DNA from 4 places in the Alteromonas sp. RKMC-009 genome. Region 2 is predicted to be linked to each of the others. Evidence: predicted binding sites of a transcription regulator. Region 2 holds the regulator's gene; each other region holds the start of a gene.
What was found. Region 2 encodes sigma-54, which starts transcription at its own class of promoters, with help from an activator protein. Its sites were predicted from a motif close to GTTGGCACGNNNNTNGNNT; they were not measured.
Positions count from the first base shown of each region.

Region 1: a site for sigma-54 is predicted at 6,304-6,322, ahead of DS731_RS14485 (PEP-CTERM sorting domain-containing protein). Genes of this name have one in related genera too.
Region 3: a site for sigma-54 is predicted at 4,534-4,552, ahead of DS731_RS11490 (kinase). Genes of this name have one in related genera too.
Region 4: a site for sigma-54 is predicted at 4,720-4,738, ahead of hmpA (NO-inducible flavohemoprotein). Genes of this name have one in related genera too.

Region 1 covers NZ_CP031010.1:3,249,601-3,257,649, reverse strand. Annotated here, with positions in the region: gene der (ribosome biogenesis GTPase Der) at 1-349, shown strand, start outside; gene DS731_RS14505 (hypothetical protein) at 359-1,465, opposite strand; gene xseA (exodeoxyribonuclease VII large subunit) at 1,540-2,895, opposite strand; gene guaB (IMP dehydrogenase) at 2,999-4,468, shown strand; gene guaA (glutamine-hydrolyzing GMP synthase) at 4,541-6,118, shown strand; gene DS731_RS14485 (PEP-CTERM sorting domain-containing protein) at 6,361-7,086, shown strand; gene DS731_RS14480 (NAD(P)-dependent alcohol dehydrogenase) at 7,138-8,049, opposite strand, start outside.
Region 2 covers NZ_CP031010.1:1,000,653-1,008,701, forward strand. Annotated here, with positions in the region: gene DS731_RS04370 (substrate-binding periplasmic protein) at 1-278, opposite strand, end outside; gene DS731_RS04375 (HPr family phosphocarrier protein) at 332-604, opposite strand; gene rapZ (RNase adapter RapZ) at 604-1,449, opposite strand; gene ptsN (PTS IIA-like nitrogen regulatory protein PtsN) at 1,496-1,939, opposite strand; gene hpf (ribosome hibernation promoting factor) at 1,948-2,235, opposite strand; gene DS731_RS04395 (RNA polymerase factor sigma-54) at 2,268-3,752, opposite strand; gene lptB (LPS export ABC transporter ATP-binding protein) at 3,848-4,573, opposite strand; gene lptA (lipopolysaccharide transport periplasmic protein LptA) at 4,579-5,148, opposite strand; gene lptC (LPS export ABC transporter periplasmic protein LptC) at 5,117-5,680, opposite strand; gene kdsC (3-deoxy-manno-octulosonate-8-phosphatase KdsC) at 5,677-6,231, opposite strand; gene DS731_RS04420 (KpsF/GutQ family sugar-phosphate isomerase) at 6,231-7,202, opposite strand; gene DS731_RS04425 (calcium/sodium antiporter) at 7,203-8,049, opposite strand, start outside.
Region 3 covers NZ_CP031010.1:2,590,064-2,598,112, forward strand. Annotated here, with positions in the region: gene fadE (acyl-CoA dehydrogenase FadE) at 1-1,853, shown strand, start outside; gene DS731_RS11475 (response regulator transcription factor) at 1,916-2,551, opposite strand; gene cmoA (carboxy-S-adenosyl-L-methionine synthase CmoA) at 2,735-3,481, shown strand; gene cmoB (tRNA 5-methoxyuridine(34)/uridine 5-oxyacetic acid(34) synthase CmoB) at 3,490-4,464, shown strand; gene DS731_RS11490 (kinase) at 4,602-5,471, shown strand; gene DS731_RS11495 (HAD-IIB family hydrolase) at 5,474-6,289, shown strand; gene DS731_RS11500 (glycosyl transferase) at 6,307-7,530, shown strand; gene DS731_RS11505 (sugar phosphorylase) at 7,534-8,049, shown strand, end outside.
Region 4 covers NZ_CP031010.1:1,117,490-1,125,538, reverse strand. Annotated here, with positions in the region: gene DS731_RS04955 (PaaI family thioesterase) at 46-450, shown strand; gene DS731_RS04950 (IS481 family transposase) at 519-1,559, shown strand; gene DS731_RS04945 (HPP family protein) at 2,031-2,936, opposite strand; gene norR (nitric oxide reductase transcriptional regulator NorR) at 3,004-4,584, opposite strand; gene hmpA (NO-inducible flavohemoprotein) at 4,782-5,972, shown strand; gene DS731_RS04930 (GreA/GreB family elongation factor) at 6,377-6,778, shown strand; gene gdhA (NADP-specific glutamate dehydrogenase) at 6,804-8,049, shown strand, end outside.

The DNA.
Region 1 (8,049 bases), 2.2 Mb from region 2:
TACCCAGCGTGTGGGTACGGCTATGCTTACTCAAATCATGGAAATGGCTCAGGCAGAGCACCAGCCTCCAATGGTTCGTGGTCGCCGTGTGAAAATGAAATACGCCCACGCCGGTGGTTATAACCCGCCGGTTATCGTGATCCACGGCAACCAGGTCGACGATCTGCCGGGGTCTTATAAACGTTATCTGATGAACTATTACCGTAAGTCACTGAAAGTGATGGGAACGCCTATTAAAATAGAGTTCCGTGAAGGGGCGAACCCGTTTGAAGGTAAGAAGAATCAGCTTACGCTGGCGCAGCAGCGCAAACGTAAGCGTATGATGGCATTCCACAAAAGCAAGAAGTAAGCCCCGTCCTTATTGCGCTGATGACATACCTCTGATGGTTTTCATCAGCGCGGACTCACCCGGTACTTCAATTGCCGGTAGCGCCGCTGACACCAGATTATCAGCTATTCTGGGTGGAAATGTGGTGGATAATGTCACCAGCTTATCTTTCATTTCAAAAACATAAGTCGTCGCGAATAATGGCTCACCGATTTCATTTTCTGCATGCACGGCCATACGGTAACCATTAAAGCGTTGTGAAGCCGAATTTATCGTGAAAGCTGATACCGGACTGTCTGTGATCAGCGTGAGTCCCTGTGCAGCCGACATCTGTGTCGCTTCTTTCAGATTTTCTTCCAGTGCTGCCTGCAGCCTTTGGGATTCCGGCATGGATAAGTCCATCAGCACCGGTCCGACAGTAATATCTATCAGTGCGTCATCAAATTCAGGGTGGCTGTAACGGCTGATAATGCCTTTAAACGGATCAGGATAATGCTGGGTATCCTGAAGGATAAATTCGCCGATGGATTGAGGCAGGACCAACTCTGAATTGTAGTCGCTGGCACCCAGCGCGGTGAAAAGGTATTCAGCAGAGAAAACAGATTTTCGCAGCGACGCCAGCCACCAGGTGTCCAGTATTTCTGATGCAAGTTCAGTGACAGGCTTTTCCGTTTTCGAGTAAGTTTCAAATCGTTGAGAGTCTATTTCCACACCACGCCATTGCACGGTGAATTCAGTAAAATAATGCGGCGTGGTGTTTGCCGGCCATAAGCCTGCTGTCGCTGAGTGAAGTGAGACGCCATCACTATCGTTATCAGCAACCTGTGCTGATAACGATGCTATGAGGATTTCATAGTCAGCGGCATCTGACTCTGTCAGTACATCATCAAACCAGTTCTTTTCTTTGAGAATAGCGGCAAATTCATTCCCGGCAATAGCATCTTCAATACAACGGTCAGTGGTATTGACCTGTTGACAGCGTGCACTCATGGTATCGCCCGGCCAGGTGGAAAACAGTGCTACGGGAGCCGCAACATGATATTTGGGTAAAAACGAAGGCGCGGGCGCGGGTTTTTCTGGCACTTGCTGACAACCGGTTATCAAAACCAGTGGCAACAGACTGCAAACCTTATTCACAAAGATTCCTGATATCGGGAAGGATTAGGGGAGGGCTAGTGTGACCTAACCCCGGCCCGTGCTCAAGTGTCTTTTCACAGACTTTTCTTCGCGGTGGTCACCTTACTGATAATTTCGCCACTGGCAAGGCGGGTGGTGATTTCATCTCCCTCACTGACTTCCGTCGCTGACAGCACCGGCTTATCGTCAGCAAAAGTGATGCTGTAGCCGCGTGTGAGTGTTTGCAGCGGGCTCACTGAATTCAGTAATTGTGCCTGACCCTGCAATTGCCTGTTTTTACTTTCAAGCAGGCGCTGAACCGATTTTTTTAGCGCGCTGTCGAGCTGACTGCAACGGTCTTGCAGGCGGACCACCCGATTTGCGGGGTTTTGTCTGTCCAGCCTGCGCAGCAAGTTATTCAGCCTGGTGGCATAACCTGCGATCCGTGACTCCATAGCATGACTCAGGGCCAGTGCTGCGCGATCCAGAGACTGTGACTGACTTTGTAAACGTCGTTCCGGATGCACCGCTTTCAGGCGCTGCTGTAATACGGCGAGCTGGTGTTGCTGTTGTCTGAACTGTTGTTGCCAGGCACGTTTAAGTGCTGCCGCTTTTTGTTGCACAAATGCCAGACGTTCGCTCTGATCCCGGCTTAACAGCTCAGCACCTGCAGACGGAGTAGGGGCGCGCACGTCTGCCACAAAGTCGGCAATGGTTACATCCACTTCGTGACCCACCGCACTCACCACCGGCACCGGCGATGCAGAAATACAATGGGCCAGCGCTTCATCATTAAAGCACCATAAGTCTTCCAGCGAACCGCCACCACGGGTGAGCAGTATGACATCGACCTCATCGCGATGGTACGCGGTTTCCAGCGCATGGATAATTTGCGCAGGGGCCTGTTCGCCCTGCACAAGCGTTGGATACACGATGACTTCTGTTGCCGGGCTGCGGCGTTTCAATACCGTAAGTACATCGTGCAAAGCGGCACCAGCGGAAGAGGTGACCACACCGATTTTATTAATTACCTGAGGGACAGGGCGCTTGGCATCGGCATCAAACAAGCCGTCGCGCTGTAATTTCAGTTTGAGGGCCTCAAAGGCTTGTTTCAGCGCGCCGTCACCGTCAGCTTCAAGATGTTCAATAACCAGTTGATAGTCGCCCCGTGGCTCATACAAGCCCACAGAAGCGCGCACTAACACTTTGTCGCCTTCCTTCGGGCGCTGTTTTACATAGCGGTTTGACCCCTTGAACATGGCCGCCCGTACCTGGGCTTTGTTATCTTTGAGGGTGAAATACCAGTGTCCCGAGGAGGCGGCGACGAAATTAGAGATTTCTGCAGACAACCAGACAAGGCCGATTTCGCCTTCCAATACGGTCCTTGCCAGCCTGTTCAGCTTGGTCACAGTGAGAATTTGACGGGATGTAGAAGGGGAATTAAACAGCATAAATAAAAAATCATCAGGTTTAGGACAATTAGAGTTTACCTGATTTAGAAAAAACACTACAATTGCGCCGCAATTAACTCTCCACTTATTCAGGTGTTATTGCATGCTCAGAATCATTCAAGAAGCTCTTACTTTTGATGATGTACTGCTGGTACCGGGGCACTCTACTGTCCTTCCTCATACAGCAAACCTCCATACTAAACTGACTCGCGGCGTGTCGCTGAATATCCCTATGGTATCTGCATCTATGGATACTGTTACGGAAGCGCGTCTGGCGATTGCCCTTGCCCAGGAAGGCGGCATCGGCTTTATTCACAAAAACATGGAGCCGGCAGAGCAGGCAAATCACGTACGTGAAGTGAAAAAATACGAAAGCGGTGTGGTTTCAGACCCTGTAACCGTAGAACAGACCACGGCTATCGGCGAAGTACTCGCGATGAGTAAGAAACTGGGCTACTCCGGTTTCCCGGTTACTGATAAAGATAACAACCTTATCGGTATCGTGACTGGCCGCGATATGCGCTTCCAGAACCGTCTTGATTTACCGGTTAGTCAGGTTATGACCCCGAAAGACAAGCTGGTAACGGTAAAAGAAGGTGCAGACTCTAAAGAAGTACTGGATCTGATGCATGCTAACCGTATCGAAAAAATTCTGGTTGTTGACGATGCCTTCAAACTGACCGGTCTTATTACCGTTAAAGATTTCCAGAAAGCGGAAAGCAAGCCAAACGCCTGTAAAGACTCACTGGGTCGTCTGCGCGTTGGAGCGGCTGTTGGCGTAGGTGCCGGTACTGACGAGCGTATTGCCGGTCTGGTTGAGGCAGGCGTTGACGTACTGCTTATCGATACTTCACACGGTCACTCACAGGGCGTAATCGATCAGGTTGCCCGTATTCGTGGTGCGTATCCTGACTTGCAAATCATTGCCGGTAACGTGGCAACAGCGGCAGGTGCGAAAGCACTGGCAGAAGCCGGTGTTGATGGCGTGAAAGTGGGTATTGGCCCGGGTTCTATCTGTACTACCCGTATCGTAACCGGTTGTGGTGTACCTCAAATCACTGCCATCGCTGATGCGGTTGATGCCCTTGAAGGTACAGGTATTCCTGTAATTGCTGACGGCGGTATCCGTTTCTCCGGTGACATCGCTAAAGCACTGGCAGCCGGTGCAAGCTGCGTAATGGTGGGTAGTATGCTGGCCGGTACTGAAGAGGCGCCGGGCGAAGTTGAACTGTATCAGGGCCGTTACTACAAGTCTTACCGTGGAATGGGCTCGCTGGGTGCGATGAATCAGCGTCACGGTTCTTCTGACCGTTACTTCCAGGCATCAGATAATGCTGAGAAGCTGGTACCGGAAGGTATCGAAGGCCGCGTAGCATATAAAGGCCCAATTGCGACCATCATCCATCAGCAAATGGGCGGCCTGCGCTCAGCCATGGGTCTGACTGGCTGTGAAGATATTCCTACGCTGAACACCAAAGCACAGTTTGTGCGCGTAACGTCAGCGGGCATGGGCGAGTCTCACGTACACGATGTGAGCATCACCAAAGAAGCGCCAAACTACCGTTTGGGCTAATCGCCGCTAAACTAGTATTTTGTCAGGCTGGTATCTCTACCAGCCTTTCTGTTTTATTTAACGGGTAAAAACATGACCACCAATATTCATAGCCAGCGCATACTTATTCTGGACTTCGGTTCCCAGTACACGCAACTGATTGCACGTCGCGTACGTGAAATCGGTGTTTACTGTGAGCTGTGGGCCTGGGACGTGACCGAAGAGCAAATTCGCGGATTCAACCCGGACGGTATCATTCTGTCGGGCGGCCCGGAGTCGGTCACTGAACTAAACTCGCCCCGTGCCCCTGAGTACGTATTTGAAGCCGGTGTACCGGTGCTTGGCGTATGTTACGGCATGCAGACCATGGCGGAACAGCTTGGCGGTAGCGTACAGGGCTCTAACAAGCGTGAGTTCGGTTATGCGCAGGTTGAAGTATTAAAAGCCACCGATCTGCTGGCACAGATTGAAGACCACATCGGCGAAAACGGCAACGCACTGCTGGACGTATGGATGAGTCACGGCGATAAAGTGGCGACGATTCCGGAAGGTTTCGAAACCATCGCGCAGACACCATCTTGTCCGCATGCGGCGATGTACAACGAAGAAAAACGATTCTACGGCGTGCAGTTCCACCCGGAAGTGACTCATACCCGTCAGGGTCAGCGTTTGCTGACTCACTTCGTCATGGACATCTGTGGCTGTGAGAAGCTGTGGACACCCGGCGCCATCATCGAAGACGCCATTGCCCGTATTAAAGAAAAAGTGGGTGATGACGAAGTAATCCTCGGCCTGTCAGGCGGTGTGGATTCATCTGTGGTTGCTATGCTTATTCACCGTGCTATCGGCGACAAGCTGACCTGTGTATTCGTAGATAACGGTCTGCTGCGTTTAAACGAAGGCCAGCAGGTAATGGACATGTTCGGCGATCACTTTGGTCTGAACATCATTAAGGTGGATGCGGAAGACCGCTTCCTCGCCCGTCTCGAAGGCGAAGCGGATCCAGAGAAAAAACGTAAGATTATCGGTAACGAGTTCGTTGCGGTATTCGATGAGGAAGCATCCAAGCTGACTAATGCGAAATGGTTGGCACAGGGCACAATTTACCCTGACGTTATTGAATCGGCCGGTTCTGCTACCGGTAAAGCCCACGTTATCAAATCACACCACAACGTAGGCGGTCTGCCTGAAGACATGAAGATGGGTCTGGTCGAGCCATTACGCGAGCTGTTCAAAGACGAAGTGCGCAAGATTGGTCTTGAGCTCGGCCTGCCATACGACATGTTGTACCGTCATCCGTTCCCTGGCCCTGGTCTGGGCGTACGTGTACTGGGCGAAATCAAGAAAGAATACTGCGACCTGCTGCGTCGTGCTGATGCCATCTTCATTGAAGAGCTGCATAACGCAGATCTGTACCACAAAGTCAGTCAGGCATTCACCGTATTCCTGCCGGTTCGTTCTGTTGGCGTAATGGGTGATGCCCGTAAATACGACTGGGTTGTATCTCTGCGTGCGGTTGAAACCATCGACTTCATGACTGCACACTGGGCGCATCTGCCATACGATTTCTTAGGTAAGGTGTCTAACCGTATCATCAACGAAATCGACGGTATTTCCCGCGTGGTTTACGATATCTCCGGTAAGCCGCCTGCTACGATTGAGTGGGAGTAAGTTCTCTCATTAGTTTTAATGACAGCGTTCAAATAATTGTATAGCCCTGCAAATGCAGGGCTTTTTTGTTCTTAAGTTTAGGGCTCTCGTCTCTAAATTATCAATTATCGCATTTTTAACTGTCAGTTTATTTTGCAACTAAATATTAACAATTGTCTATCTGACTGAAATTTAAGGGTTATTTTTTTGGCTCAAATCTTGTTAGGCAAAAGTGAGGTTTTGATAAATACAGGAAGTGGAAAATGAAACTAAATATACAAAAATCACTATTATTAATTGCTTTGATTTTAGGTCATACATCAGTATCAATTGCGTCTGTTCTTTATTTTGAAGATGACACTATTGCCACATCGTCTGTACCTGGCGCACTAACATTATCTGGTTTGGACGTTCAAACGACAACTGTAACGTCGGTGACAGACTTCAATACTCAGCTTGCTTCACAAAGCTGGGATCTGGTAATCCTTGGCGAACAGAATAACGATATTTTCAGCAGTATCTCAGGTCTTGATACTTATCTGGGTAACGGCGGCTCTATATTAGGTACAACCTGGCTTGATAATTCAGGTTTATCTGCATTATTGGGAGCTTCAGGTCGTTCAGGTACAAACGGGACAAATATTGCGATTGACTCACACCCCATTTTTGCGGGTCTGTCTTCACCGCTTATGCTGGCAAACCCGGGCTGGGGTATTTTTTCCAGTAGCTGGATAGCATCCTCATCATCTCAATGTCTGGGGACGTTGGGTTCAGGTTGTGCAGTTGTCGAGGGAAATAGTGGCAATTCATTACTGTTAAGTGGCTTGTTCGATACCTATGATGTATCTGATGGTAATATTCTCCTCTCCAATAGTATTAACTACTTGTTAAATGGAGCGACAGGTCCGGTAAGTGTTTCTGAACCCGGCACTCTGATATTGATTACTCTGGCTATGGCTGGCTTCTTTACCCGAAGAAAGCGTAGCTAAACAGAAAAGCCCGCATTTTGCGGGCTTTGTTATTTTTGACTGTCCGAAGGTTTACACTTCCAGACTCGCCATATCAATCACATAACGGTGGGCTACGTCACCTTTTGCCAGGCTTGCGAATGCATCATTCACTTCATCAGCTTTAATCATCACACATTCAGGGTGAATGTTGTGCTCAGCACAGAAATCCAGTACTTCCTGAGTTTCCCTGATACCGCCAATCAGAGAGCCTGCTACGCGGCGGCGGCCCATTACTAACGGCATGGTCATAAAATCTTCCATGGGGCCAACCTGACCAACAATAGCCAGCGTACCGTCAATGTCGAGAAGTGGCATGTAAACATCTACATCATGCTTAACCGGCACCGTGTCGATGATTAAATCAAATGATGAACCAGCTTCCTGCATTGCGCTCTCGTCAGTAGAAGCCAGAATTCCACTCGCGCCCAGCGCTTTTGCCTGCTCTTCCTTAGAATTTGAACGGCTGAGAACGGTTACTTCTGCGCCCATGGCCACTGCCAGTTTAACCGCCATATGACCCAGACCACCCAGGCCAATTACGCCTACGCGGCTGCCTTCTTTAACGCCCCAGGTACGCAGAGGAGAAAAAGTGGTGATACCAGCACAAAGAATAGGTGCAGTACGGGCCAGATCTAATGATTCAGGTACATTCAGAACGAATTCTTCGCGCACAACAATGTGCTTTGAGTAACCGCCCTGAGTAATTTCACCGCTGATGCGGTCCGGTGCGCCGTAAGTGGGCGTCATACCATTGCGACAAAATTGCTCTTCACCGTGGTCACACTGGTCGCAGGACTGACAGCTGTCGACCATACAGCCTACAGCTACGTGCTGGCCCACTTTGTAGTTTTTAACGTCTGCGCCAACTTCTATGACTTTACCGACGATTTCGTGTCCCGGTACTAACGGATAAGGCTGGTCGCCCCAGTCGCCGTTTACGGT
Region 2 (8,049 bases):
GCTGCACCTGTAACTACATCAATTTGCCCCAGTTCTATTTGCTGAGTGACCCGTCTTTCAGGCAGGATCTGGCTTTCCAGTGCATAATCCAGCTTGCCTAAAACCGACTTCAACAATTGGTAGTCTTCACCGGCCGGCTCATTATTGTCTGTTATGTACAGATAAGGAGGCCAGGCTGTACCACCGGTTGTCAGACTTTTTCTGTGCTCAGCACACCATACAGAGCTTTGATAAGCCATCGCTGTCAAAAAGATGATTAAACTGATGAAACGTTTCAACGGGTTTGCCTTTAAGCCTTCGCCGGCACTACACACTCAGTGGTGTGCCGGCGCTATTCATCTTCGTTAAATCTGCCTGCAATTAATGCCTCAACAGCATCCATTGCAGCTTCAGCATCAGGACCTTCAGAGATCACAGTAACCTGTTCCCCCTGATGACTTTCCATCATCATCAGTCCCAGTACACTATTGGCATTAGCCTGCTTATCGCCTTTTTGTAAAATAACTTCGGCATCGAACTGATTCGCCAGTTGCACCAACTGCGTTGCAGCCCGGGCATGCAGGCCCAGTTTATTAACAATAGTCAGAGATTTCTCTATGCGCATTATTTACTTTGCTCCCTGTGGCGGATCTGGACATCAGGATGAGATTCCCGGAAGTTTTTCGCCAGTGATTCCGCTACATAAACTGAACGGTGCTGTCCGCCGGTACATCCGATAGCGACTGTCACATAACTGCGGTTATTCCGTTCAAGGTGCGGCAGCCAGGTCGTGATGAGGTTCTGAATCTGCCAGATAAATTTAGTCACAATAGGCTGGGAACTGAGGAAAACCTGAACCGGTGTATCCAGGCCTGTCAGGTGTTTTAAATCCGGCTCCCAGTGAGGGTTTGGCAGAAAACGGGCGTCAAATACATAGTCTGCATCTTTGGGAATACCGTGTTTAAAGCCGAATGATTCAAATACCAGAACAAGTCGTGAGCTTTTCTTACCGAGGATACGCTCGCGGATTAATTCTGCCAGCTGGTGGATGCTCAGAGAGTCGGTATCAATATTCAAATCCGCTCTTTCTGCTACGGGGGCCAGTAATTCCCGTTCTGTCTGAATGGCATCAGACAATGATTTATTCAGTTTGGCCAGCGGGTGTAACCGGCGGGTTTCGCTGAACCGGCGCACCAGCATATCGTCACTTGCGTCAATATATACGATGGTGACAGTCCATGACTGAGGCAGGTAGTCGAGAATTTCAACCAGCTCAGAAGGCTCTTTAGGCAAGTTCCTGACATCAATACTCACAGCTACCTGCTCGTATTCATCGGCGACAGTGTGTGTCAGGGCTGGTAGCAGATTAACCGGAATATTATCGACGCAGTAATACCCCAGATCCTCAAGGGCACGAAGTGCTACTGATTTTCCTGAACCTGAACGTCCGCTGATGATAATTAACTTCACGCCGTTTCTCCTGAAGTCACGTGTTGTCGGTGCGTATTACACTAAGTTACTGTAATGCGCGAATAATATCATCACTTGTCTGAGCTTTGCGGATAGTTTTTATGGTTTCTTTATCGCTGAGTTTCCCGGCAACCATGGCCAGAGTTTGTAAATGTCCTTCGGTTTGTTCCTGAGGGACAAGCAGAGTAAAGAAAATATCCACAGGTTTATTGTCGATTGCATCAAAATCGATGGCGGGCGTGCTGGTAACCACAATGGCGATGACTTTTTCCAGTCCGGCCAGACGACCATGGGGGAGGGCAATGCCGTTACCTATACCTGTGCTGCCCATTCGCTCACGGGCCAGCAGGCTACTTAACACGGTGGCTTCGTCTACATCGGGGTTATTTTTAGCTGCAATCCCGCTGATGATTTCGAGAATGCGTTTTTTGCTATTGCACTGGACCGCACACTCGGTGCGGTCCAGGCTGACTATGGCTTGTATATCCATGAATTCAATTAGTGCTTTTTAAGCTTTTCCTTGTGTTTCAGGACCTGCCTGTCGAGTTTATCGACCATGCTGTCAATGGCAGCATACATGTCCTGATTTTCGGAAGAGGCGAAGACTTCCGCGCCGCTAAGATGAACCGTTGCTTCTGCTTTTTGGCTAAGCTTTTCAACATTTAAAATAACGTGCACATTTGATATGTGGTCAAAATGACGTTCCAGTTTGCTGAACTTAGTATCGACATAATTACGCAAAGAATCAGTGATCTCAATGTGATGACCAGAAAGGTTGATTTGCATATTTCGTCTTCCTTATTTTGAGCAGCCTTAAGTTAGATAAGGCTTTTGCGTTGGTTAGACGGCGGGATCGACAAGGATTCCCGGTACTTTGCTATTGTTCGCCGGGCAACCATAATGCCTTGATCGGCCAACAACGAAGCAATCTTGCTGTCACTCAGTGGCTTGCCTGGATTTTCAGCGGCAACCAGCTTCTTAATCAGGGCGCGAATCGCTGTCGATGAACACTCTCCACCTGATTCAGTGGCAACGTGGCTGGAGAAGAAATACTTCAACTCGAAAATACCACGGGGCGTGTGCATGTACTTCTGCGTTGTTACCCTGGAAATAGTAGATTCGTGCATATCTACCATTTCTGCGACATCATTCAGCACCATTGGTTTCATCATTTCAGGGCCATGCTCAAAAAAGCCCATCTGTTGCTGAACAATACAATTTGCTACTTTCAGCAGCGTATCGTTCCGGCTCTCAAGGCTCTTAATGAACCATTTAGCTTCTTGCATGTGAGAGCGGATAAATTGTGAATCGCTGCTGTTTCTTGCTTTACGGCTCATTGCAGCGTACTGCTGATTAACACTGAGCTTAGGCAGGCTGTCGGGGTTTAATTCTACAACCCAACGGCCATTTTTCTTCGCAACCGATACATCCGGAATGACATATTCGGGTTCTTTCGTAATTAATGCACTGCCCGGACGGGGATTAAGCGTTTGCAGCAAACGCATCGCTTCCCGCAACTGATCTTCTTTCAGGCGGGTTTTACGCATTAACGTACGGTAGTCTTTACTGCCCAACAGATCGGAATGCTCTCTGAGCAGCAGTTTAGCTTCTTCCAGCCACGGTGTTTCCGGTGCAAATTGTGCCAGCTGAACTAACAAGCACTCCTGCGGTGTGCGGGACCCGGAACCGAGAGGATCAAAAAGCTGAATACGTTTAAGTACACACTCAACCTCATCTTCTTCAACGGGCTCTTCCATATCTTCACTGTTAACGCTTTGCAGAATGTCGTCAACGGTAACCGTGAGATAGCCGGACTCATCAATAGAATCGATGATCGCCAGTGCAATGGCGCGGTCTGTATCAGAAAAAGGTGTCAGACGCATTTGCCACAGCAGATGGTCCTGAATATTTTCGGTGGTTTCACCCTGAAAGATTTGTTCATCGTCGCCACCGGAAGGGCCGGGCGCGGGTGCAGAAGACGCAGAAATGTACTCATCCCAGGTACTGTCGATGGGCAGCTCGTCCGGTAAATCATTCTTTTCCAGTGCTTCCCCGGTATCCATGCTGTCAGAAGATGAGGCTGATGCAGACTCTTGCATGCTGTCATCATTATCGATGTTATTTTTCTCAATTACATCGTTGTCGGAGCTGTCGTCGACTTCCAGCAAAGGATTAGAGTCGAGGGCTTCCTGAATTTCTTGTTGTAAGTCCAGCGTAGACAACTGCAATAGCTTGATCGCCTGCTGAAGCTGAGGCGTCATTGTCAGTTGTTGGCTAAATTTTAACTGTAAAGATGGTTTCATCTACGTCTTATATAAACTCTAAAAAGGACATCCGGTTGTAGCGGTGTGAGTGCCGGTGGCGAAATCTCCGCTAAATGCTCATCCCGATATCTTAACTATAGCCTGAATTGCTCACCAAGGTATACATCACGAACTTTTTGATTACTTAATACCTGTTCTGCGGTGCCCTGAGCAATCAGTTCTCCATGACTGACGATATAGGCCTCTTCACACACATCAAGGGTTTCCCTGACATTGTGGTCGGTGATGAGGATACCGATACCTCTGTCCCGTAAGTGCTGAATGATCTTCTTTATATCATTAACCGAAATCGGGTCAACTCCGGCGAAGGGTTCATCGAGCAAAATAAATTGCGGATTGGCTGCCAGTGCGCGGGCAATTTCAACCCGGCGGCGTTCGCCACCCGACAAACTCATACCTGTGCTATTACGTATATGGTTAATATTAAATTCATCAAGTAGTGCATCCGCTTCCTGCTCACGTTGATGACTTTTTAAGTCTTTACGCGTCTGCAATATCGCCATGATGTTTTCATGTACGGTCAGCTTGCGGAAAATGGATGCCTCCTGGGGCAAATAACCAATTCCCCGGCGGGCACGTTCGTGCATTGGCTGGTGAGTCAGCTCCTGCTCATCTATGAGGATTTTGCCTTTATCCAGCGGCACAAGACCGACAATCATGTAAAACGTTGTGGTTTTACCTGCACCGTTAGGACCCAGCAGACCTACTATCTGTCCGGTAGAAACCGATAAACTAACGTCACGGACGACCTGGCGTGATTTATACGACTTTGCCAGATGAGTCGCACTCAGGGTTGCCATGTAACTCAGTTACCCTCGTTTTCGTTGCTGTCTGAAGTCTTGTTCTCTTCCTTCAACTCTTTAACTGTGTCAGGACGGAAAACCGTGGTTACCCGGCCGTTGCTGTTACTTTCACCGCCGGTTGCCAGAAGTTGCTCTTTTGACATGTCATAGGTGATGCTATCTCCCTGGACCATGCTGGTATCTTGCTGGATTTTCGCATCACCTTGCAAGGAAATAAGTTGTTTGGCGACTTCGTAGCGAATTTCATTTGCGCTGGCTTTTACCTTTGCACCGTCATCCAGGGTTTGAGAATAACTGGCTGGTTTTCCGCGGGCGATAAAAATTTCTTTTCCTTCGCCTTCACTGGCGATGGCTTCCACTTCATCTGCGGCAATAATGAGTGAACCCTGGGTGATTTTCACATCGTCTTTAAAAACCGATTTTTTCTTCTTACCGTCGATAAACTGTGACTTGGCATCCACGGTAATCGGCTTTTCAAAATCACCGGAGCCGGCCATTGCCTCACCGGCAACAGCAAGCAGCGTTATTACTGCAAAAAGGCTAACTGCCCGGGGAATAAATTGTCTGCACATGATCAATTAACTCATATTGTTGGGTACGCAGGTTCGCATTGAAACCGTTACTTTTAATGATGGTCTGTACGCCGCGTATATCTACCGGCTGGTCTGAAGTCATGGTTTTGTCATCCAGATTCACCTTAATAAAATTGGTTGTGATGGTCTGGATAAACTCTTCAGGGTTCAGGCTTTTTATCAGCACATTGTCTTCCAGCTGGATCAGGTCATCGTTGTAGAGTGTGCCTTCATCAGCGGTAACTTGCCATGGGGCCTCGTCATCATTCACATAGACAGTGTATTTGGGTTGGTCGAATAACACAAAGCCTAGTTGGTCGTAATGCTCCATAGAGGCGGCAAAGACTTCGTGGTTGAGTTTGCCTTCTTCGTTGTACAGCGTGGTTGTCAAATTCTTTGCTTTATAGGCAGGGCGTAAGGCGTCTGCACCGGCTTTTTTCGCCGGTGCCTGCTCTTCTGCCATCCATACAGGAAGGTACATCAGCAGCGCCATAACAAACAGCGCAGAAATACTGATCCCTAAACGGTTCATACACTGGCCCCGTGTATGGTGTCCAGCGTACCGAGCGCTTGTAAAATTACATCACAGACTTCCCGTACTGCCCCGAATCCACCATTTTTTGTGGTGATCCAGTTCGCTTCGCGGGTAACGGCCGGATGGGCATCTTTCACCGCAATTTTTGTTTCGGCAAACCGGTACATGCCAAGATCCGGCATATCATCACCGATAGCTGCGACCTCTGATGGCGCCAGATTCAACATTTCGCACAACTGAGCCATAGCCGTGGCTTTATCTTCCTGACCCTGAATAATGTGCTTCACATTCAGGGCGGTCATGCGATTCTTTACAATGGCCGAGTCGCGGCCGGTTATGACAGCAACGTCCACACCACTGTTTATTAATGCTTTAACGCCATAGCCATCGCGGGTGTGAAAGGCTTTTAACTCTTCACCATTGTTGCCAAGGTAAATTCTGCCGTCAGAAAATACGCCGTCGATATCACAAACGAGCAGTTTTAGCCCTTTGAGTTTTTCAAACCGCTCTTCACTGATCACACCGTAAAAAGTGACTTCATGTCCCATCAGAGAACTCCTGCTTTAAGCAACATATGCATGTTGAATGCGCCCACTGGGTAATGATTTTCATCCACCACCATCAGCGCACTGATCTTGTGTTTTTCCATTAAATTTAACGCTTCCACTGCCAGTGTACCGGAGCGGGTAGTTTTCCCGCCGCGGGTCATAACATTGGCTACCGGAGTAGTATGAATGTCGGTTCTGGCGTCCAGGATTCGTCTCAGATCGCCGTCGGTAAAAATACCGCTGAGTTTGCCGCTGTCATCTGTAATACCTGTCATTCCCAGACCTTTAGAAGATATTTCCAGCAGAGCCTGTGAAATGGTCGCGGCAGACGATACAAGAGGAAGAGCGTCGCCGGTCAGCATGATATCGCCCACTTTGAGTAACAGTTTCCGGCCCAGACTGCCGCCCGGATGAGAGAGGGCGAAATCATCTGATGTGAATCCTTTAGCATCCAGTAGTGCAATGGCCAGCGCGTCACCCATTACCAGCGTTGCTGTAGTACTTGAGGTCGGTGCAAGCCCCAGCGAACAGGCTTCTTTTTCCACACTGATATTGAGTACCACATTGGCATGCTGGCCGAGGGTGCTTGATTCGCTGTTCGTCATCGCGATGACAGGCACAGACAACCGCTTGACCACGGGAAGCAGGTTCACCAGTTCGCCGGTTTCTCCGGAATTTGAAATAGCCAGCAATATGTCTGTCTGACTGAGCATGCCGAGATCGCCATGATTGGCTTCGCCCGGGTGCATGAAAAAGGCCGGTGTGCCTGTACTGGCAAGAGTCGCAGCAATTTTGCGTCCGATGTGGCCGGATTTCCCCATGCCGCACACGACGACTTTGCCTTTGCATTCGGACAACAAGGTGCAGGCTTGCTCAAATTTATTGTCCAGCCGGGATGCCAGCGCACTTACTGCGCTGGTTTCAATTTCTATGACCCGTCTGGCTGACGCGATATACGGTGAATTACTCATTTAACCAAATAACCAGAATTGATACGCCACAAAGCATAGTACAAAGATGCCACCTTCCAGGCGGCCTAACTGGCGTTTGCCGATAAAATTAAAGCTCAGGAAAAATAATAACACTGTGAGACCAAACATCACCCACATGTCTCTGTTATACACATTCTCGTCCAGTAGCCCGGGAGCAATGAGTCCCGGCATACCTAATACTGCCAGCAGATTAAAGATATTCGAGCCGATAACATTTCCCAGTGCCAGATCGCTTTCACCTTTCAGTACACCGGCCACACTGGCGGCCAGTTCCGGTAAGCTGGTGCCCAGCGCTATGATTGTCAGACCGATTACCAGGTCGGACACTCCGAAGAAATGGGCGATATCTACTGCTGCATTCACCATAAAATGGGCGCTGAGTGGCAGTAACACAATACCCACGCCAACCCACAACACCGCAGAACCGGTATTTACACCATCGGGAATTTCTCCGTCAGTTTCTTTCACCAACGGATCTTCTTTATCTACCTGTAATGAAATCCAAGCCATACCTGCGAGTACAAATACAAACAGGCCGAGGAGAATCATGCCTTCCAGGTGAGCCAGTTTGCCGTTATTAAGAAAGAACATGGCAAGCACGGTTACACCAAGCAGAACCGGGAATTCACGTTTTAAAGTAGAGGAAGAGACGACGAGCGGTTTGACCAGGGCCGTGATACCCAGCACAAGGGCAACATTGGTAATATTCGAGCCCAGCGCATTACCTACCGCTGTGTTCATATTGCCATTTGAAGAGGCGATAGCTGATACAACAATTTCCGGTGCTGATGACCCCATAGCGACAATGGTTAAACCAATCATCATG
Region 3 (8,049 bases), 1.6 Mb from region 2:
GCTCTGCCGTGTTATCCAGTACGGTAGGCGTTCCGAATTCTCTTGGTCCCGGCGAATTGCTGCAACATTACGGCACTAAAGAACAGCAGGATTATTATCTGCCCCGTCTGGCTAACGGAGAAGAAATTCCCTGTTTTGCACTTACCGGCCCTGAAGCAGGTTCCGATGCCGGCGCCATCCCCGATACCGGCGTCGTTTGCCGTGGTGAATGGGAAGGAAAAGAAATTCTGGGCATGCGTCTTTATTTTAATAAGCGCTATATCACTCTCGCACCGGTGGCAACAGTTATCGGACTGGCATTTAAGCTGGAAGATCCTGAAGGGCTGTTGGAGGGTCAGACAACCGCAGGCATTACCTGTGCCCTGATCCCAAGAGACACGAAAGGACTGGAAATTGGCCGTCGTCATTTCCCGCTGAATACCCCCTTTCAGAACGGGCCGCTTAAAGGTGAAGACGTATTTGTGCCTCTGGACTTCATTATCGGTGGACCGAAAATGGCGGGCAAAGGCTGGCGCATGCTGATGGAGTGTTTATCAGTGGGTCGTTGCATTACCCTGCCCTCTACCGGCGCAGGCGGTGCAAAATCAGTGGCACTGGCAACCGGCGCCTATGCACGTATACGCCGTCAGTTCCGTATTCCTGTTGGTCATATGGAAGGCGTGGAAGAAATGCTTGCCCGTATTGGTGGTAATGCTTACCTGATGGATGCCGTCACACGGTTCTCCACGGTAGGTGTGGATTTAGGCGAAAAGCCGTCCGTGATATCCGCCATCAGCAAATATCATCTGACGGAGAAAATGCGCCAGGTCATAAACGACGCCATGGATATTCACGGTGGTAAGGGCATTATGCTCGGGCCAAATAATTATCTTGGCCGCGGTTACCAGGGCGCGCCGATTTCCATTACCGTGGAAGGTGCCAATATCCTTACCCGCAATATGATGATTTTCGGTCAGGGCGCTATGCGTTGTCACCCGTATGTGCTGTCTGAGATCCAGGCTGCGGCAATGACGGATAAATCTGAACAACTCCGGGAATTTGATAAAGCGGTATTTGGTCACCTGGGTTTCGCCGCAGCAAATAAAGTAAGAAGCCTGTGGTTCTCACTCACCGGTGGTTTATTTCACCGCACGCCGTTTAACGATGACACCGGCCGGTATTACCAGTTGCTCCAGGGTTACAGTGCTAACCTGGCATTTCTGACTGACGTGTCAATGGGTCTCCTTGGTGGTGAACTGAAACGTAAAGAGCGTTTATCTGCACGACTGGGGGATATTCTCAGTGGCTTATATCTGGCAAGCGCAACGTTGAAACGTTTTGATGAAGAAGGCCGGTTACAGGAAGATGCTCCGCTGATGCACTGGGCACTGCAAAACACATTGTTCGACATCGAAGAAGCACTGGATACTTTTATCAGTAACTTCCCGAACAAAGCAATGGCAGTGGCATTAAGAGTATTGATTTTACCCTTCGGCCGCCGTTGTAAACGTCCCGATGACAAACTGGAACACCAGATCGCAACCATCCTGCAAACCCCCGGCACAGTACGTACACGACTTGGTGACGGTCAGTACCTTACCCGGGAGGAAGGCAGTCTGTTCGGCGATCTGGAGCAAACACTGGATGATGTGCTGGCTGCTGAGCCGGTATTCGATAAAATTTGTAAGGCCAGAAAAGCCCGTTTTCCCTTTACCGGTCTGGATAAACTGGCTGATGCAGCATTGTCAGACGGTATTATTGACGAAGAAGAAGCTGAGTTACTTACCAGAGCCGAAGCCGGCCGTCTGCGTACTATCAATGTAGATGATTTCGACAACGAAGAACTCATTGCAAAAGTGAATACAATGGCTTAAATGCTGATTGAAACTAAAAGGCCGCATCATAATGATGCGGCCTTTTTTATTTTTTGGAAGAATTAACTGAACTGCAATTTGTCCATCAGCAGTACAGCCTGAGTCCGGGTATTAATTTCAAGCTTACGCAAAATTGCGCTGATATGTGCCTTGATAGTCGCTTCGGTCACATTCATTTCGTGGGCAATTTGCTTGTTCATTAAACCTGCCCGCAGGAAGCTCAGCACCTGAATTTGTTTCGGCGTCAGTTCACGGAAACGTTTCAACAGTTGAGTGAGTTCTTCATCAACGTTCTCCAGGTCCGCTTTCATCTCTTCCGGAACCCAGTTTTCACCGCCTTTGATGGTCACGATTGCTTCAGCAATTTGTTTTGTGGGCGATGATTTGGGAATAAAGCCCTGTGCACCCAGACCCATGACCTGAGCAACAACATCAATACTTTCATTGGCAGAAATAACCGCGACGGGTAATTCCGGATAAACATCTTTAACGGAAATAAGACCGTTGAAGTATTCGCCTCCCGGCATATTTAAATCTAATAACAGTAAATCAATGTGGTGATTTTCAGTTAACACGGTCATCATGGATTCAAGACTGTCCGCTTCAAGAATTTCAGCGTCCTTGAAATACGGTTCCAGTGCAGCACTTAATGCTTCCCTGAACAGTGGATGATCATCTGCAACTAATATACGAGTCATATAATGCGGTGCCCGAACAATGTAATTTTTCCTGTTACTATAGGGTAATACTTTAGGCTAACGATATAAAGTCAAATTAACTTAAGGCGCTTTATAATCAAGAAATTTTTCCTTTTAAATGAAAAAAACGTGGCAATCCTTTAAAATCTGCCCCGTTTTTTAGCTAATCAGTAAGGTCTTTCAGTGCAAAAGCCGGATAATATTTTTGCCAGCCATATGACAACCGTCAGTGATTTCCGATTTGATGAACACGTAGCTGACGTATTTCCCGATATGATTCAACGTTCAGTCCCGGGTTATCAGACGATTCTGCATACCATCGGAGAACTGGCCAGGGCCAGAGTCACTGAAGGCAGCAATGTGTATGATCTCGGCTGTTCTCTGGGTGCTGCCAGTCTTTCTGTTGCACGCAACACAGATCATTTATCCTGTAAGATCACCGGTATTGATAATTCCCCGGCAATGATTGAGCGCTGTGAACGGGTAATTTCCAGTTTTCATTTACCCAACCCTGTCACACTCCATTGTGAATCTGCTCTGGACACCAAAATAGAAAATGCATCCATGGTGATCATGAACTTCACCTTGCAGTTTATTCCCCCGGAGCAAAGAGAAACGCTGCTGAGCAAAATTTTCAACGGTCTGAATCCGGGTGGGATCCTTGTTTTATCAGAGAAAATTCAGCATCCCAGTGAACAGGGAAATCATCTTCTTATCGACCTGCATCATCAGTTTAAGCGCAATAATGGTTACAGTGAGCTGGAAGTCAGCCAGAAACGGGCAGCGCTTGAAAATGTGATGCTCACCGACACCTATCAGACTCATGAAAGCCGCTTGAAAAAGGTAGGGTTTGAAGATGTGGTGATGTGGTTCAAATGCTATAACTTTACCTCAATGGTGGCCATTAAGGCTGGTGGAGACAATGCCTGATGCGACGTATTTCTGACCCCTGGTTCACTGAATGTTACCGTCAGTTGCTGGACACGCCTCTGGCACACTGGCTTGAAACGCTGCCGGCACAAATCAGCGAATGGCAACGGGAACACCTTCACGGTGAATTCAGTAAATGGTGTAAATTGCTGGAAAAACTTCCTGAGACCACTGTCAGTTCAAAAGAACTGAAACACAGTGTTACTGCGGGTAGCGCCGCTGACATCAGCGAATATCAGCAGAAACAGATAGAAGGTCTGCTGAAACAGTTTATGCCCTGGCGAAAAGGCCCCTATCACATTCACGGCATTCATATTGATACAGAATGGCGGTCAGACTGGAAATGGGATCGGGTACTGCCTCATATCAGCCCGCTTGCAAACCGTCATGTTCTGGATGTGGGTTGTGGCAGTGGCTATCACATGTGGCGTATGCTGGGAGAAGATGCTGCCGGCGTCTATGGCATCGATCCAACTCAGCTGTTTTTAATTCAGTTTCAGGCTATCAGGCATTTTATTCCTGCCGCTAATATCCATTTCTTACCGCTGGGCATTGAGCAGATGCCGGCATTAAAAGCATTTGATACCGTGTTCTCAATGGGTGTGCTATACCATAGAAAAGATCCGGTACAGTTTCTCACCCAACTGAAAGATCAGTTACGTAAAGGTGGTGAGCTGGTGCTTGAAACACTGGTAGTGGAAGGCGATGAGCAAACCGTACTGATGGCAGGCGAACGTTATGCACAGATGCGTAACGTCTGGTTTCTGCCAAGTGTAAAGGCACTCACTGTATGGCTGAGCAGGCTGGGTTTTGAAAATATTAAGGTTGCTGATATCAACACCACGTCTCTGGATGAGCAGCGCACCACAGAATGGATGACGTCTCAGTCTTTGAAGGATTTTCTTGATCCTGATGACATCAGCAAAACCATTGAAGGTTATCCTGCACCACAACGTGCAGTACTGATAGCCACGAAAAAGTAACTTTATGTCCAGTTCGTTTGCAGACTGTTGCCGGATCTGAGCACCGGTCTGCGAGCATTCCTGACCCGGATTGGCATAATTGTTGTAGTTACTACTTTATAAACTGTGCTGAAACAGCACGTCACACAGGTAGTAACATGGATATTACGGGCTTTCTGAACGAGCACCAGTTACCGGACACTTACCAGGCCGTTGCACAAGAATGGTTCATACCGTTAGCAGAAGAAATCCTCTCGCACAAAAATAGTGCAGAAGGGCCATTTTTCGTCGGTGTTAATGGCTGCCAGGGATCTGGGAAATCCACACTATGCGATTTTCTTATCCACTACTTCACCCACCAGCACGGGCTGTCTGCCGTCACTATCTCCCTTGACGATTTCTATCTCTCCCGTGCGAGACGACAAGAACTTGCTGCCAACGTACATCCTCTGCTTTGCACCAGAGGTGTACCCGGTACGCACAATACGGTTCTGGCTGATAACACTTTCACGGCGTTAAAATCGGCAGGCAGCGTTGCTCTGCCCCGCTTTAATAAAGCCACCGATGATCCTTTTGAACAATCTGCATGGCCGGTAATCACCTCTCCACCTGATATTGTATTAATTGAAGGCTGGTGTTGGGGCGTGTCAGCGCAATCTGAAGACGCACTTGAAGAGCCGGTTAATGATTTAGAGCGCAGCGAAGACCCGGATGGCACATGGCGGCGGTATGTGAATGATAAAATTGCTGCAGAATATGAATCTTTATACGACGAAATGCAGTATTGGGTAATGTTAAAAGGTCCGTCTTTTGAGCATGTTTACAAATGGCGGTGTGAACAGGAACACAAACTGGCCGCAAAAACCGGAAAAACCGGAAGCGGTATAATGAGCGATGAACAAATCCTTCGTTTCATACAACATTATCAGAGACTCACAGAACATGCGTTTAATTCCCTGCCTGCAAAGTGTAATCAGGTATTTGAGTTAGATGAAAACAGAGTCATTAAAAACGTCATCAGGAAGTAGTCATGGACACAGCGAATACACTCATTTTCACTGACATGGACGGTACGTTGCTTGACCACCATACATACAGTTTTGAAGCAGCAAAGCCTACGCTAACCTCACTGGCAGAGCGAAATATTCCCGTCATTCCTACCACCAGCAAAACCTTTGTTGAATTGCTTGAATTGCGGGAAACCATTGGCCTGACCGGCCCGTTTATCGTAGAAAACGGCGCTGCAGCATACATTCCTCATGGTTTTTTCGCGAAAAAGCCAGCCGGTACCGTGTGGCAGGATGGTTTCTGGTGTAAATCTTTCACCTCATCGAAAATGTACTGGCTGAAATTACTCGAAAAGGTCAAACCGGATTTTGCCGGTGAATTCACCCATTTCAGCGAGATGTCCAATGAGGACATCTGTGAAGCCACCGGGTTATCACCCGCAGAAGCTGCACTGGCTTCACAACGACAATTCGGTGAGCCGGTCTTGTGGCAAGGCACTGAGGAGAGAAAAGAGGCGTTTATCCGGTCTGTGACAGACAGAGGCGCCTACCCCCTGGAAGGCGGCCGTTTTATTCATATCTCCGGCGACTGTAATAAGGGCGCAGCCCTCCAATGGTTTGTCGAAGAATTTATCCGTCAACATGACGAACCGGTGACCAGTATTGCGCTGGGTGACGGTAAAAACGATATTGCAATGCTTGAGGCGGCGGATATTGCCGTTCGGATCGCCTCCCCGAGCCATCAACCCCCTACACTAAAAAAAGAAGAAAATGTATACACCAGTACCCTGCACGGCCCGCAAGGCTGGACTGAAGTACTGACCCGATTACTTTTTTAACAGGACATGGAGAACACATGGCTGATTTTTATCAAAATGGCGTAGTGACAACGTTACACAACTTATCAAGACGCCCCACAGAAGAGCTTGAAGCTGAACTGTTACGATTTTCTCAGAAACGTCCGATGGCGCTGATCCTGCCGTCTTTGTATTCAGAACTGGAAGGCGAAGCCCTGCCGCACATCGTCGACGAACTCACCCACGTCCCCTATCTGTCTGAAATCGTCATTGGCCTTGACCGTGCAGATAAAGAGCAATACAAATCTGCATTAAAATTTTTCGAAAAGCTGCCGCAACACCATCGCGTTTTGTGGAACGACGGCCCCCGTCTTAAAGCCATTGACGAAGAACTATCGGCTCTGAATCTCGCGCCTAAGGAACTGGGTAAGGGCCGCAACGTCTGGTACTGCATGGGGTATATTCTGGCATCAAACCGTGCCGAGTCCGTTGCCCTCCACGATTGCGATATCGTTACCTACAACCGCGACCTGCTGGCCCGCCTAATCTATCCGGTCGCGAATCCTCAGTTCAACTACGAATTCTGTAAAGGTTATTACGCCCGTGTAGCCAACGGAAAAATCAATGGCCGGGTTTCCCGTTTGCTGGTTACCCCGTTGCTGCGCGCATTGAAACGCACGCTGGGTGATAACGAATATCTGGAATTCATGGATAGCTTCCGTTATCCGCTGGCCGGCGAATTCTCTTTCCGTCGTGATGTGCTGAACGATATCCGTATCCCCAGTGACTGGGGCCTTGAGGTGGGCGTGCTGTCTGAAATGCACCGCAACTACAATCACAACCGCCTGTGTCAGGCCGATATTGCAGATAATTACGATCATAAGCACCAGGACTTGTCGTTCAATAATGACCAGGGCGGTTTGTCGAAGATGTCTATCGACATTACCAAGGCTCTGTTCAGAAAGCTGGCGACTCAGGGATTTACTTTCAGCAACGAAATGTTCCGTTCCATTAAAGCAACCTATTACCGTATTGCGCTGGATTTTGTTGAAACCTATCACAACGATGCAGTGATGAATGGCCTGACATTAGACATTCACAATGAAGAAAAAGCCGTTGAACTGTTTGCCAGCAATATTATGAAAGCGGGTAACAGCTTCCTCGACAATCCGATGGAAACACCGTTTATTCCAAGCTGGAACAGGGTCACCAGTGCAGTACCGGACATTCTTGACCGCCTGCTGGAGGCCGTTGAAGCAGACACAGCAGAATTATTAGGGTAACGCATGACGAGTTGGGAACAATTACACGAAAAAGTCAGTCATCACTTGCAGTCGATTTATGCTGATGTGGTTCTGGATATCCCTGTGGGAGATCTTGCCACTCAGCTGATGCAGACGATGCGTCTTGAAGGAGATAAAGACGTTGTTCAACCAACGCCGCACTGCAATTACTGGGATGAAGAAGATATTATCATGATCACTTACGGCGACAGTGTGATCAGTGATGATGAGCAGCCATTGTTTACCCTTGACCGTTTTCTGCACACCTACTGTAAGAACACGATCAACAAAGTACACATGCTGCCCTTCTTTCCTTACAGCTCAGACGATGGCTTTTCCGTCATCGACTATTCCAGTGTGAATGAATCACTGGGAGACTGGCCTGATATTGAACGGCTGTCAAAGCACTACGGACTGATGTTTGATCTTGTTATCAACCATTGTTCTGCCCGTAGTGCGTGGTTTGACAATTTTCAGAAAGGCGAAGGCACTGGCAGTGATTTCTTTTTTACTGCCGAT
Region 4 (8,049 bases), 120 kb from region 2:
TTCACCAGGTGCCTATAAACGTGAATAAATATTTAAGGAGTCTCAATGACAGCTACAAAAGAAGAAGTTATCGCTTTCATGAAATCGGAGTTTCCACAAAGCAAATGCGTTGTGGAAGCAGTGAGCAACGGTGGAGCGACTGTAACTCATCATGTAGGTCAGGATGAATTACGTCCTGGCGGAACGGTTTCGGGGCCTGTTTTAATGAGTGTGGCTGATGTGGCACTTTATGTGGCGATACTTGGTAAAATTGGCATCGTGCCATTGGCAGTAACAACTAGCCTTAACATCAACTTCTTACGTAAGCCATCGGCAAATGAGCGAATCATTGCGGAATGTTCTCTGATCAAAGTCGGCCGTACTCTCGTGGTTGGGGAGGTTTCTCTGTACTCTGAGGGGGTGAGTGATTTAGTTGAATTAGTTCCGACCAGATCTGACACATCGACTTGAAAAGATGAGAGTTACCCAGTTTGATAAAGGTGTCGAATCTTTATTAAACAAACCAAAAGGTAACTCTCATGTTGCATACTAGCAATCCAATCATTAAACACAAAGCAGGATTACTCAATCTGGCCGAGGAACTCGGCAACGTCTCTAAAGCCTGTAAAGTGATGGGCGTATCCCGAGACACGTTTTATCGCTATCAAGAGTTAGTTGAAGATGGCGGTGTTGATTCGCTAATCAGCAAATCCAGAAGAACACCTAACTTAAAGAATCGCGTTGATGAGAAGACCGAGCAAGCTGTACTCGTTCACGCCGTCGATTATCCTGCCCACGGTCAAGCAAGAACCAGTAATGAACTTCGCAAGCAAGGCGTATTCGTGTCCGGCAGCGGCGTGCGTTCTATCTGGCTCCGCCATAACCTTGAGAACTTTAAAAAGCGTCTGGCTGCTCTTGAGGAGAAGGTCGAGAAGGAAGGAATTATACTAACCGACGAGCAAGTTTCTGCACTGGAAAGGAAGAAACAGGATGATGAAGCCTGCGGTGAAATTGAAACACATCACCCAGGCTATCTCGGCTCTCAGGACACGTTTTACGTTGGAAATTTAAAAGGTGTTGGTCGGATTTACCAGCAGACGTTTGTTGATACTTACAGCAAAATTGCGTTTGCCAAGCTCTACACAACGAAGACGCCTATCACCTCCGCAGATGTACTGAATGATCGCGTATTGCCGTTCTTCGAGGCTCAGGAGCTGCCGATGCTAAGAATTCTTACCGACAGAGGCACGGAATACTGTGGAAAGGTCGAACAGCATGATTACCAGCTTTATCTCGCGATAAATGATATCGACCACACCAAAACAAAAGCCCGTCATCCACAGACAAACGGTATCTGTGAACGCTTCCACAAAACCATTCTCAACGAGTTTTATCAGGTTACGTTCCGTAAGAAACTCTATGATTCACTGGAAATGTTGCAGAAAGATCTGGACGAGTGGCTGGATTATTACAACAATGAACGAACTCATCAGGGCAAAATGTGTTGCGGCAGAACGCCAATGGAAACATTAATTGATGGGAAACAGGTTTGGGCTGAGAAGAATTTAGCTCAAATCTAGTCTGACGCTGGCACCAGAAAAACTGGGTAACTGTCAGATCAGGTCTGAGCTAGTACAATTTAGTAGCACATGCTGTGGGTACATACTCTATACCGCCCTATACACCGGAACGAAGTGAGAATATTTAAACAATTAACTCTCTGAAAGCTTGATTCCGTTTAAAAGGTTATTGTTGACCAATACATATCAATATTGATGTTTTTTAAGTTGTGTACACGAGCGCCGCGTACCTGAATACGTCCATCGTTTTCTTGCCCTGGATTCTGTTGCCTGTCACTATTTTGCACCTAATCACCTATATCGTTTTGCGATTGCAAATAGTAGTCCTACCTTATTGCATAGAAAGCCATGGGATATATCATTATGTAGGTACCAAGACTTCTTTTCGATCACTTACTGCCTCTGCGACAGACTTCAATCTTGAAGCGATACTATGTAAGCTAAGTATCAGTTTGACGATTAACCAGCATGCTAAACTTGCGATGGCGTCATTTTCATTTTTGCCCATTCGGCAAATTCTTGATAGGTACAGCAATCGGAGAATCCCTTCCCATCACCTTCAACCACCCTGTATATAAGCAAGTGCTTATGCTTACAATTATGTTTTCTTTCGTCTACAACCTGACGAACAGACCATAAACGCCCGGGTTGGTTATTTGTGTAGAATGCGCCCATTTCGAGCTCAAAACCGGCTATTAATTCTTCGTGTAAAATCGTATCAGCTAAGTCAATGATATGTTTAATTTGCTCGTCACTGGCATCAATAACCAATTCTGACCGGTTGATTGCCTCATGGATATGTCGCATTTTTATGCGTCTCGTGTCAGGGTTATAGCCTATCCCCTTATATCGCATAAGACTTTGCGGGTAACGCCTCCAGTGAAAAAGATTGTTGAACATTATCGCAACAGCAAACAGAATCATGCAGTTGATAATAGTTGGTGTGAGCACGTACCAATAACTTAAATCCGTTATCGCAGACCCACCAATTACAGCTGCCAAAGCGGTAGCACCACCTGGAGGATGTAATGAGCGGGATAGGTGCATAATAAATATCGAAAGCGACACTGCTACCGGAGCGGCAATAAAGAGATTTTCAATGTATTGTGCACTTGTAACGCCGACAATAGCAGAAAGAACATTGCCAGCGAAGAATGCCCATGGCGTCGATAGCTGGCCATGAGGAACAGCAAAAAGAAGGACCGTCGACGCTCCCATGGATGGTAAAATTGCCGCTGCTCCCTCCGTGCCTAGCAACCATGTTGTAAGAAAAAAGCATAAAAATATAGCTAGCATTCCACCGATAGTGGCAACGACTTTTTCTGATACAACTACGTTGTTTTGAAAACCCCAAAACCGTTTTAGCGTATTTAACATATATTCCTTTGTAAGGGCAGATATAGGAAACGTATAGCCAATATCTATAATTTCTGTGAACGAAAAGCTACGTTCTTATCTTTTTCACTAGGGTGATATTAAGGCGCTTCGCCAGTCTGACAAGATTTGCACGGTCCATTGACAGAGATCTGGCTGCCTTAGACCAGTTGTTTTCTGCGTGATGCAATGCCTTGATAATGAGTTGACGTTGAAATTTATCTGTTGCTTCCCGTAAGTCGGTGTGGCTATCGGTCTCGAAACATACGGTGGACGAATCTGTGTCTTTACTTGTTAAAGAGTCTGAAGACACGGTTAAACCGGTAATGTCAGATGGCTCAATTATTGTATTTCCGGTTGGATTCTTCTCTCGAGCATAAAGTGCTGCGCGTGATATTACGTGCTCTAACTCTCTTACATTTCCCGGCCAGTGATAAACTGTCAGTTTATAAATTGCTTCTTTAGCCAGTATCAACTTTTGCAGTCCCAGACTTCGCCGCATTTTCTCTGCAAAATAGCCAGCCAGAAGCGGAACATCGCTTTGTCTGTCTCTAAGAGGCGGGACATATATCGGAAACACTATGAGACGATGATAAAGATCGGCCCGGAAGCGTTTATTTTGAACTTCATGCCCTAACTCTCTATTCGTAGCAGCAATAATTCTAACGTCCACTTTTCGACTCTTATCCTGACCGACCACCTGGATTTCCTGATTCTGTATTACTCTCAACAATGTACCCTGAATTTCAAGCGGAAGCTCTCCAATTTCGTCCAGAAATAATGTTCCGCCATCAGCAAGTAAGAACTTACCATCGCGGTCGTTTGCGGCACTGGTAAACGCACCTTTCACGTGGCCGAAGAGTTCACTTTCTATCAGATGAACAGGAATAGCAGCGCAATTTACATATACGAGCGGTTTATTCCGCCGGTTTGATTGATAATGTAGCTCACGGGCAACAAGTTCTTTGCCCACACCAGTTTCACCTTGCACCAAAATTGTGAGGTCGGACGAAGCTGCCAGTCGAATGGTCTGCTTTAATTTTTTTGTCGTAACACTATTTCCTATTATTTCTTCACCCTGATGATGCTCAGAGCTATTCTCATTCATTGTCCGTAATACATGCTGAGTATAAGTCTTCTGTTCATTTAACTCTCTGATATATAACGCAGCATATAAAAGCCGGGCTGCCAGCCTGGACAGTGTGTCAACTGAAGCGGCATCAAGCCCATCATACTCATTAGGTTCCAGGCTATCGAGAGTAAGTACACCTAGCAACGTTTCATCTTTATATAAAGGAATTCCCATACAGGAATGTACGTTCATATTATGGTTATGACTTGCAATCATTCCATCATAGGGGTCTGGTAACGGCGAATCAGCTGAAAAGCGAGTGACCGCCCTCGTGCTACAGATTGCTTTTAAACGTGGATGTTGCTCTGGAATAAACCGTCGCCCCATGACGTCATCGGACAACCCTCTCTGCGCAACGGGAACAAGTGTCTCGTGTCGAAAAATCAATAGTGCTACAGCATCTGCTTTAATAGTTGCACAAACGGCAGAAATCAAACTTTCATAAAAACAATTCATCGAAACTGCGGCGGACAGATCAAGGGCAAAGTTAACCAAACTAAATTGAGATATTTTACTCATGAGACCATTTTGTATTAACACGAAGTACAGGTCATTATGACACAAACAATCCTAATTGACCTATTAAGCAATGAGTCATTTTGACACATTATTTAAAGAGTTATTCGTAACACATTGATACTAGGTGAAATAAAATTTGGCACACGAGTCGCATTACTCATAGCTACTAAATACTTAACGTCATTAAAGGTATGTTAATGCTTACTCAAACTCATATAGATAGTGTCAAAGCGACCATTCCACTACTTGCTTCGGGAGGAACCGCAATTACCGAACATTTTTACGCCCGAATGTTCTTACATAATCCTGAGCTTAAAAATATATTTAACATGACGCATCAAAAAACAGGTCGTCAGCCAGCGGCTCTATTTAATGCGATAGCTGCATACGCTGCCAACATAGATCAGTTAGAGCTACTGACAGATGCCGTTATGCGTATTGCACACAAGCATACCAGTTTTAATATCCAGCCTGAACAGTACGCAATAGTGGGACATCATCTGATTGAGACATTGAGAGAATTGGCTCCGGACGCGTTTACTCCTGATGTTGAAGAGGCATGGACAGCTGCATATGGTCAATTAGCAGACATTTTCATTAAAGTTGAAAGTGAATTGTATCAAAAAAGAGCTGCTGTAAAAGGAGGCTGGTCTGGCTTCAGAGCCTTTTCTGTCGTCTCAAAAGAGACCGAATCCGAACTCGTAACCAGTTTTACCTTAATGCCCGTCGATGGCGGTAGTGTTATCGATTATAAACCGGGCCAGTATTTAGGAATAAAGGTGCATCCTCATGGTAGTGAGCATGATGAAATAAGGCAGTATTCACTATCAACTGCCGCGAATGGAAAATCCTATCGCATTAGTGTTAAACGGGAAGGCCTGGGTGAAATGTGTGGTGTAATGTCTAATTATCTTCATTTAAAAATAAATGTTGGCGATGAAGTCCTGGTCATGCCCCCTGCCGGGGACTTTTATCTAAAACAACTTGATACTCCGGTTATATTGATTTCTGCAGGTGTGGGTCTGACGCCTATGCAAGCGATGTTAGATTCTTTAGTAAAAGAGAACTTCGCACATCCGGTGACCTATCTTCACGCATGTAAAAATCGAAATCAGCATTCTTTCAAAGGACATGTTGAGAGTCTTAAGAATACTCTGAACCTGCAGTCGCACACGTGGTATGAAAATGACGTTAGCAGTAGTCAAAATGAAACTACCGGAAGAATGAAAATAGAAGACGTTAAAGGCTCTTTACCGCTGAAAGAGGGCGAGTTTTATCTCTGTGGACCTTTGCAATTTATGCTTGCTATCAAGCATGAATTATTAGCCTTGGGCGTCAGTCAATCGCGAATAAATTATGAATTATTCGGACCGCATCAAGAAGTTTAATCAAGTTTCAACGATAATTGACGCCAATAAACTCTTTGATAAATCAGCAAAAAAAATACCTTAAAGAATAAAATATTGCTCATGGCGAAAAACTCAGAACTTTTCACTGCTTATTGCATAAATACGGAGCGATATAATCTGAAAAGTTCTTGTTATTTTTTTATTAAGTATTAATATCAGTGACAGCAATGAGGAAATCATGACTAAGCACTGTAATCTTAACAAGAGCATTTTACTCACCTTACCCAATTAAGCCGGATGCAGTTCTGCATTCGGCCGCCTCTTATTTATCTAAAACCAGAAATTCCGTACCGGAATAAATTAAAGCTATAGATTAAATTTCTATTTCCTCACAGGGAAGGCTCTCCTGCGGGTGATTTTTAATTCAAAGAGGAAGGATTATCATGTCAAGAAAACCTAACATCACAATTTCATATGAAGACTTGAATGATATTGAAGAACAGCTAAGAAAAATTAAATTACCGGCTGAAAGGTTTGACGAATTAGAAAAAGAATTAGTTCGCGCCAAAGTCGTTAACATTAAAGATCTTGCTCCAGACGTGGTGGCAATAGGTTCTCAGGTTACATTTAAAATAAGTAAGTTTGATAAATACTTGACTAAAACACTCTGCCTTCCATTGGATATGCATAAATACGAAGACGGCATTTCAATTTTCGCGCCAATTGGCTCGGCATTACTAGGTTTAAGAGCTGGTCAAAAAATTAGCTGGAATACTAAAAGTGGCGAACAGCAAATTGATATATTAGAAGTAAAAAGAAAAGTCCGTTATCTCGTCTGTGATTAGAAGGTAATCATTAACAGGTTGATTTATGAATTATTTAAGTACTACTATTTCTCAGCTAAAACAAAGCAGTCCGGCACAAACTGAATTTTATCAGGCTGTTGAAGAAGTCCTGCGAACTCTGGAACCTGTTCTGGAAAAAAATAACTATTATGCGAAGCATTCAATTATACAGCGATTAGTTGAACCCGAAAGACAAATTATGTTTCGGGTGCCCTGGCAAGATGACAGCGGAAAAATACAGATTAATAAGGGATACCGCATTGAATTTAATTCGGCACTTGGTCCGTACAAAGGAGGACTTCGTTTTCATCCTTCGGTCAATGCCAGTATTATAAAATTCTTAGGATTTGAACAAATATTTAAAAATGCGTTAACTGGCCTGCCAATTGGGGGGGGCAAAGGAGGCGCAAATTTCGATCCAAAAGGACGAAGCGATGCCGAAATAATGCGTTTTTGTCAGTCATTCATGAATGAACTCTATCGTCATATTGGACCCAATACTGATGTGCCTGCCGGTGATATTGGTGTAGGCGCCAGAGAAATAGGCTACATGTTCGGTCAATACAAAAGACTAACCGGGAAATATGAGGGCGTGCTTACCGGAAAAGGTTTGCTTTGGGGTGGTTCGTACGCGCGAAAGGAGGCAACAGGATATGGAACAGTATATTTCGCAGATCATATGCTTAATGCACGTGGTGAAAACTTACAAGGACAACGTTGCCTCGTGTCCGGTGCTGGAAATGTCGCTATTTATGCAATGGAGAAGCTTTATCAACTTGGTGCTACTCCTATTGCCTGTAGTGACTCAACCGGTACGCTATATCATGCACAAGGGCTGGATCTGTCTCTTATTAAGGAAATCAAAGAAAAAGAACGTACTTCGCTTTTACGTTACTTAAATTCTCACCCCAGGGCACAGTTCATTCCGATCAGTGAATATCCTTCAGGAGGACATACTATTTGGCGATACAAGGCAGACTTAGCGTTTCCATGTGCCACACAAAATGAGTTAACAACTCGTGATGCCGAAGCACTGGTTTCTAACGGATGCAAATTGGTTAGTGAAGGTGCAAATATGGCTTCTTCACAAGGTGCGGTAGAGTACTTTCTTAAAGCCGGTATTTCTTATGGTCCGGGTAAGGCCGCTAACGCCGGGGGAGTAGCGACAAGTCAGTTAGAAATGGCGCAAAACGCCAGTATGCAAAAATGGACTTTCGAACAAGTCGATTGTCAATTACTACAAATAACGAAGGATATTTATCTACGAGCCA